Regions from separate parts of the Comamonas sp. B-9 genome, predicted to be linked through region 2. Evidence: predicted binding sites of a transcription regulator. Region 2 holds the regulator's gene; the other holds the start of a gene.
What was found. The regulator FNR, encoded in region 2, switches genes on or off when oxygen is low (the NO sensors DNR and NnrR bind a similar motif). The targets are predictions, from matches to a motif close to TTGATNNNNATCAA.
Positions count from the first base shown of each region.

Region 1 (3,392 bases), on a different contig from region 2:
AGAGAGATCAGTGGGCTTGCAATCGCTGCGGGTGCCGGGTTTTTAGTTCTGGCTCAACCGCTTGCAGGCTGCGCTGGTATCAGAAGCGGGCAGGAGCACGCTTACGGTCACGTTCGTCTTCAGGCCAAATAGCAAACACTTCAGTCATTTCAGTCCTTTCACCTTTCTGGTGTAGATGGGTGTACAACGGGCCGCGCGCTGAAGTTGTTGACAAGGCCTGCATAAAGTTTTGTGAACAAGCTCCAACAAAACGTAGAAATCACCGTTTTATAGGGTCTGACACGGCATTGCACCGCGAAATCGCTATGATTTGCCACCGAATTTGGATTGGGAGTGCGTAATGGCTGGTGCTGGTTTGTTGATGTTGCTCGATGATATTGCGACCTTGCTCGACGATGTGGCGCTGATGACCAAGACGGCGGCGGGCAAGAGCACGGCCATCCTGGACGATGTGGCCACGCAGACCAAGGTGGCGGTGCAAAAGACCGCGGGGGTGCTGGGCGATGACCTGGCGCTGAACGCCGAGCAGGTGACCGGCGTCAAGGCCAACCGGGAGTTGCCGGTGGTCTGGGCGGTGGCCAAGGGATCGCTCAAAAACAAAGTCATCTTGGTGCCGGCAGCGCTTTTGATCAGTGCTTTTGCGCCTTGGTTGATCACGCCGCTGTTGATGCTTGGCGGCGCTTTTCTGTGTTTTGAAGGGGTGGAGAAGGTGCTGAGCCTGTTCCACAAGCCCGGCAAACAGGCGCCCCATGATGCCGTCAAGGAGTCCGAGCAGGCTGCGCAGATGGGCGTGGCGCCATCATCCGTGAAGGCTGCCAGCGAGAAAAACATGGACCCTGTGGCCTATGAAAAAGCCAAGGTGGCGGGTGCGGTGCGTACCGATTTCATTCTGTCTGCAGAAATCATCGCCATCGCGCTGGGTACTGTGGCCAGCAAGCCGCTGTGGGAGCAGTTTGCAGTGCTGGTGGCCGTGGCGCTGGCGATCACCGTGTTTGTCTATGGCCTGGTCGCCGGTATTGTGCGCATGGACGATGTGGGCATGTGGCTGATGCGCAAGACCAGTGCCGCTGCCAAGGCTTTTGGCCGGGGCCTGATTGCGTTTACGCCCTGGCTGATGCGTGGCCTGTCGATTGTCGGAACGGCTGCGATGTTCATGGTGGGCGGCAGCCTGCTGGTGCATGGCATTGGCCCGATCGAGCACTGGTTGGAGAGTACCGTAGCCCCGATGGGTGGCGTGGTGGCACTGCTGGCCCCAACGCTGGTGCATGTGGCTGTTGGTGCAGCCATTGGTGGCCTGGTGGTGCTGGCGGTGGAGGCCTGGCACAAGCTGCGCGGGCACTGATCGCAAGCAGCAGCGCATGGCTGCTGGCCGCGCCCCTCGGGCGCGGCCAGCAAGAAGCAGAAGGCGGCATCGCAACAGCGGGCCGCCTTTTTTCATCGCTTGTTTTGTCTCGTTGATCTGGGTCAGGGCCGTACAGCCCGCTAAAGCAGAAGATGCAGGCATGGACAGCAGAAAAAGCTCTGCCGCCTTCAGATACGGCGCTTGGCGCGGGTGGGGGCATGCAGATGCGGCCTGGGTTCAGCTACTTTTCAATCCATGCGAGCAAGATCGCAGCGAGGGCAATGACGATGAAAAAAATGATGTTGGCAGCGGCAGCTGTATGTGCAATGGCGTCGGGCGCGGCGATGGCGCAAGAGGCGCAAAGCCCCTGGCAAGTGCGTGTGCGCGCCGTGCATCTGGACAGCGCCAACAAGGACTCCACCGGCCTGGGTCTGTCGATCAATGACAAGACGATTCCCGAAGTGGATGTGACCTACTTCTTCACACCCAATATCGCGGCCGAGCTGGTGCTGACCTATCCGCAAAAGCACGACCTGCGCTCGGACGGCGCCAAGATCGGCACGCTCAAGCACCTGCCGCCCAGCCTGCTCGCGCAGTACCACTTCACCAATATGGGCGCCTTCAAGCCCTACCTGGGCGCTGGTGTGAACTACACGCGCTTCTCGAACGTGAACTTTGCACCCGCCGTCGAGGCCGCGCTCGATCCATCGATCAAGAAGAACAGCTTTGGCCCGGCGCTGCAGATCGGCTTTGACTACATGCTCGATAAGCACTGGTCGATCAACGTCGACGTGAAGAAGGTCTACATCAAGACCGACGTGCGCTCGGCCGGCACCAAGGTGGGCACCTTCAAGGTGGATCCTTGGTTGCTGGGTGTCGGTGTGGGCTACCGTTTCTAAAAGGGGTCTACAACCCGCTCCTGGTGGTTCAGGAGCCAAAGAGCACTGTGATTGAGCCGCTTATTGCAAGCGGCTCTTTTTTATGAAAGCGGCTCTTTTTTATGCGCGACGGCCCCTCAGACCTGGGCCAGCGCCTGCTCCAGATCGGCCAGCAGGTCATCGACATGCTCGATGCCGACCGAGAGGCGCACCATGCCTTCGCTCACGCCGGCTTTCTCCAGCTCTGCGCTGTCCAATTGGCGGTGCGTGGTCGAAGCCGGGTGCGTCGCCAGCGATTTGGCATCGCCAATATTGACCAGGCGGGTGAACAGCTGCAGCGCATCCAGAAAGCGGGCACCGGCAGCGCGCCCTTCGCCATCGGCGGCGTTGAGGCTGAAGGACAGAATGCCCGAGGCACGACCGCCCGACTGCTTTTGCAAGGTGGCATGGTCCGGGTGGTCGGGCAGGCCGGCATAGCGCACCCAGGCCACCTTGGGGTGCTTTTGCAGCGTCTCGGCAATCTTTTGCGTGTTCTCGCAGATGCGGTCCATGCGCAGCGCCAGGGTCTCGATGCCTTGCAGGATCTGGAAGGCGTTCTGCGGCGAAATGGCCGCGCCCATATTGCGCAGCGGCACGACGCGCGCGCGGCCGATATAGGCCGCAGGGCCCAGCGCTTCGGTGTAGACCACGCCGTGGTAGCTCACATCGGGCTCGTTCAAGCGCTTGAAGCGCGCCTTGTGCTCGGCCCAGGGGAACGTGCCGCTATCGACGATGGCACCGCCCACGCTGGTGCCATGGCCGCCCAGGTACTTGGTGAGCGAATGCACGACAATGTCGGCGCCATGCTCGATGGGGCGCAGCAGATAGGGCGAGGGCACGGTGTTGTCCACGATCAGCGGCACGCCATGGCGATGGGCCACATCGGCGAGCGCGCGGATATCGGTCACATTGCCCAGCGGGTTGCCGATGGACTCGATGAACACGGCCTTGGTCTTGTCGTCGATCAAGGCACCAAAGCTGGCCGGGTCGCGCGGATCGGCAAAGCGCACCTCGATGCCTTGCTGCGGAAAGGTATGGGCAAACAGGTTGTAGGTGCCGCCATACAAGGTGCTGGCCGAGACGATGTTGTCGCCCGCTTCGGCCAGGGTCTGGATGGCGGCGGTGATCGCTGC
Region 1 is NZ_KE148567.1:3,496-6,887, forward strand. It holds gene H928_RS0111915 (DUF808 domain-containing protein) at 341-1,342, shown strand; gene H928_RS0111920 (OmpW family protein) at 1,630-2,241, shown strand; gene H928_RS0111925 (O-acetylhomoserine aminocarboxypropyltransferase/cysteine synthase family protein) at 2,358-3,392, opposite strand, start outside.
Region 1: H928_RS0111920 (OmpW family protein) is a predicted target of FNR. The motif match lies at 1,455-1,468, and genes of this name have one in related genera.

Region 2 (3,392 bases):
GGTGACGTGGGCAAGATTGATGCGCGTGGCTATGTGACCATCGTCGGCCGCAGCAAGGACCTGATCATCTCCGGCGGCTACAACGTCTACCCGGCCGAGATCGAGGGCTTCATCAACGAACTGCCGGGCGTGGCCGAAAGCGCGCTGGTCGGCGTGCCACACCCCGATTTTGGCGAAGTGGGCGTGGCCGTGGTCATTGCCAAGGCGGGCCAGCAGCTCGATGCCGAGGGCATCATTGCGACTTTGAAAAAGCAGCTGGCCAACTTCAAGATTCCCAAGCGCTGCTTTGTCGTGGGCGAGCTGCCACGCAACACCATGGGCAAGGTGCAAAAGAACCTGCTGCGCGACCAGTACCAGGGCCTGTTCAAGGGCTGATGCGCCCATGATGGCGGCCTGCGCCGCCATGACAAAACCCTCGCGCTGTGGCAGCCAAGAAGCTGCCGCAGGCGAGGGTTTGCTATTGGGCGGATGCGCTTAGGTGGCGATCAGCGCAGCACCAGCACCGGTATCGTCGCATGGGTCAGCACATGCTGGGTTTCGCTGCCCAGCAGCAGGCGCTTCAAGCCCCGGTAGCCGTGCGATGCCATGACGATCAGGTCGCAGTTTTCCTTTTTCGCCGTCTCCAGCAGCGCCTCGGCAATCATGTCGGACTTGATCACCAGGGTCTTGATGGGCACGCCGGTGGCAGCGCCTTCGGCCACCACCTTGTCGACAATGCCCTGGGCGGCGCGTTCCCAGCCGTCCTCGATGCGCGCAATGTCATCGGGGTTTTGCATGGTGCTGCCCTCGAAGTAGCTGCGCGGGTAGTTGGGCGAGATGTTGACGGCGGTGACCGTGGCGTGGCTCAGCTTGGCCAGCGCGAGGGCGTGGCGGACGGCCTTCTCAGACAGCTCAGAGCCATCGGTGGCAAGCAGGATATGTTGGTACATGGCAGGCTCCTTTCAGGTCAGACGTAGGGCAGAGCCGCTGTTGCGCAGCCTTGCCGTGGCTTCAACACAGAGCATCGCCGCTTGCGGCTTGAGCGGATGTCGGATCAGACCGCGTTTGTATCCGCTGACGCGGCGACTTGGAATAGCTGCTTAGCTTAGGCCGAGCAGGCCTGGGTGTTGATCAGGCCCTGGAGCTTGTCGGTGTCCAGAATGCGCACATGGCGCTGCTTGACCTCGATGATGTTCTCCTCGGCAAACTTGGAGAAGGTGCGGCTGACGGTCTCGAGCTTGAGGCCCAGGTAGCTGCCGATTTCCTCGCGTGTCATGCGCAGGATCAGCTCATGCTGCGAAAAGCCCCGGGCATGCAGGCGCTGCACCAGGTTCAGCAAGAAGGCGGCCAGGCGCTCTTCGGCGCGCATGCTGCCCAGCAGCAGCATGACGCCATGCTCGCGCACGATCTCGCGGCTCATGACCTTGTGCACATGGTGCTGCAAGGCGGTCACTTCGCGCGACAGGTCTTCGAGCGAGGAGTAGGGCATCACGCAGACTTCGGCGTCTTCCAGCGCAATCGCGTCGCAGGAATGGCGGTCGTTGACGATGCCGTCAAGCCCGATGATCTCGCCCGCCATCTGAAAGCCGGTGACCTGGTCGCGCCCGTCTTCGGTGGCGATGCTGGTCTTGAAAAAGCCGGTGCGAATCGCATAGAGGGAGGTGAAGGTCTCACCGTTGCGGAACAGCGCGCTGCCGCGCTTGATCTTGCGGCGGGTGGCGACGATCTCGTCGATGCGCTCCATTTGTTCGGCCGACAGTCCCACGGGCATGCACAGCTCGCGCAAATTGCAGTTGGAGCACACCACTTTGATGGAGTTGGATGTCATGTATCAATACCCGTGAACAAATATTCATGTAGGAACGGCGTTCCTCGTATGCGCCTATTGTGCGTGCAGGCGCCAAATGGGTTCTTGATGTACATCAAGGACGCGTGGCAGAGCTTGGGGCACATTGGGTGTCCGCTAGGAAGAAGCCACATGATTTCCCTGACCCCCGACCTGCTGCGCCGTTTTGATGTTCCCGGCCCCCGTTACACCTCGTATCCTACCGCAGACCGATTTGTTGAAGCCTTTGCTGCGAATGAGTACAAGCAGGCGCTGGCGCAACGCGGCACCGGCCTGGCTGGCAGGCTCGCTCCGCTGTCCTTGTATGTGCATGTGCCGTTCTGCGCCTCGCTGTGCTACTACTGCGCCTGCAACAAGATCATCACCAAGCATGCCGAGCGGGCCGACGAGTACCTGGACTACCTCGAGCGTGAGCTGGACCTGCAGCTGGCCCATGTCAGTGCCCGCCCCACCATCAGCCAGCTGCACCTGGGCGGCGGCTCGCCCACGTTTTTGACCGATGCCGGCCTCAGCCGCCTGATGGACATGGTCAAGCAGCGTTTTCATCTGCAGCCCGGTGGCGAGTACTCGATCGAGGTGGACCCGCGCACCGTGAGCCGCGAGCGCCTCCAGCACCTCTACCAGCTGGGCTTTAACCGGCTGAGCTTTGGCGTGCAGGATTTTGACCCGCTGGTGCAAAAGGCCGTGCACCGCGAGCAGCCCGCCGACCAGGTGTTTGCCTTGGTCGAGCAGGCGCGTGAGATCGGCTTTGAATCTATCAATATCGATCTGATCTATGGTCTACCCCAGCAAAGCCCGGCCAGCTTTGTGCGCACGATGGAGCAGGTCAATGCGCTGCGGCCCGACCGCATTGCGCTCTACGCCTATGCGCACCTGCCCGAGCGCTTCAAGCCCCAGCGCCGCATCCAGGCGCAGGACCTGCCCAGCCCGGCCGACAAGCTGGCCATGCTGGCCCAGGCCCTGGCCGCGCTGGAAGGCGCCGGTTATGTGTATGTGGGCATGGACCATTTCGCCTTGCCCGACGATGCCTTGGCGGTGGCCAAGCGCCAAGGGCGCCTGCACCGCAACTTTCAGGGCTACAGCACCCAGCCCGATTGCGATCTGCTGGCGCTGGGCGTGTCGGCCATCGGCCGCATTGGCGCGACCTACAGCCAGAATGCCAAGACCCTGGAGGAGTACTACGACCTGATCGACCAGGGCCAGATCCCCGTGGTGCGGGGCCTGGCGCTGACGCGCGATGACCTGCTGCGCCGCGCGGTGATCATGGGCCTGATGTGCCAGGGGAGCCTGGCGATTGAATCGCTGGAGCAGGCCTGGCTGATTGATTTTGCCCAGTACTTTGCCGCCGAGCTGGCCCAACTGCGCGAGCTGCAGGACCAGGGCCTGGTGCAGCTGAGCGACGAGGCGATCAATGTGACCGAGCTGGGCTGGTACTTTGTGCGCGGCGTGGCCATGGTGTTCGACAAGAACCTGCAGGCCGACCGCAACCGGGCGCGCTTCTCGCGGATTATCTAGCCCGCTGTGGCAGGTCTCAGCCCTGCCAGGCCGCCAGGCTCTTGTAGAGCAT
Region 2 is NZ_KE148585.1:7,155-10,546, reverse strand. It holds gene H928_RS0113940 (malonyl-CoA synthase) at 1-375, shown strand, start outside; gene H928_RS0113935 (universal stress protein) at 486-929, opposite strand; gene fnr (fumarate/nitrate reduction transcriptional regulator Fnr) at 1,085-1,807, opposite strand; gene hemN (oxygen-independent coproporphyrinogen III oxidase) at 1,958-3,340, shown strand; gene H928_RS0113920 (sulfite exporter TauE/SafE family protein) at 3,357-3,392, opposite strand, start outside.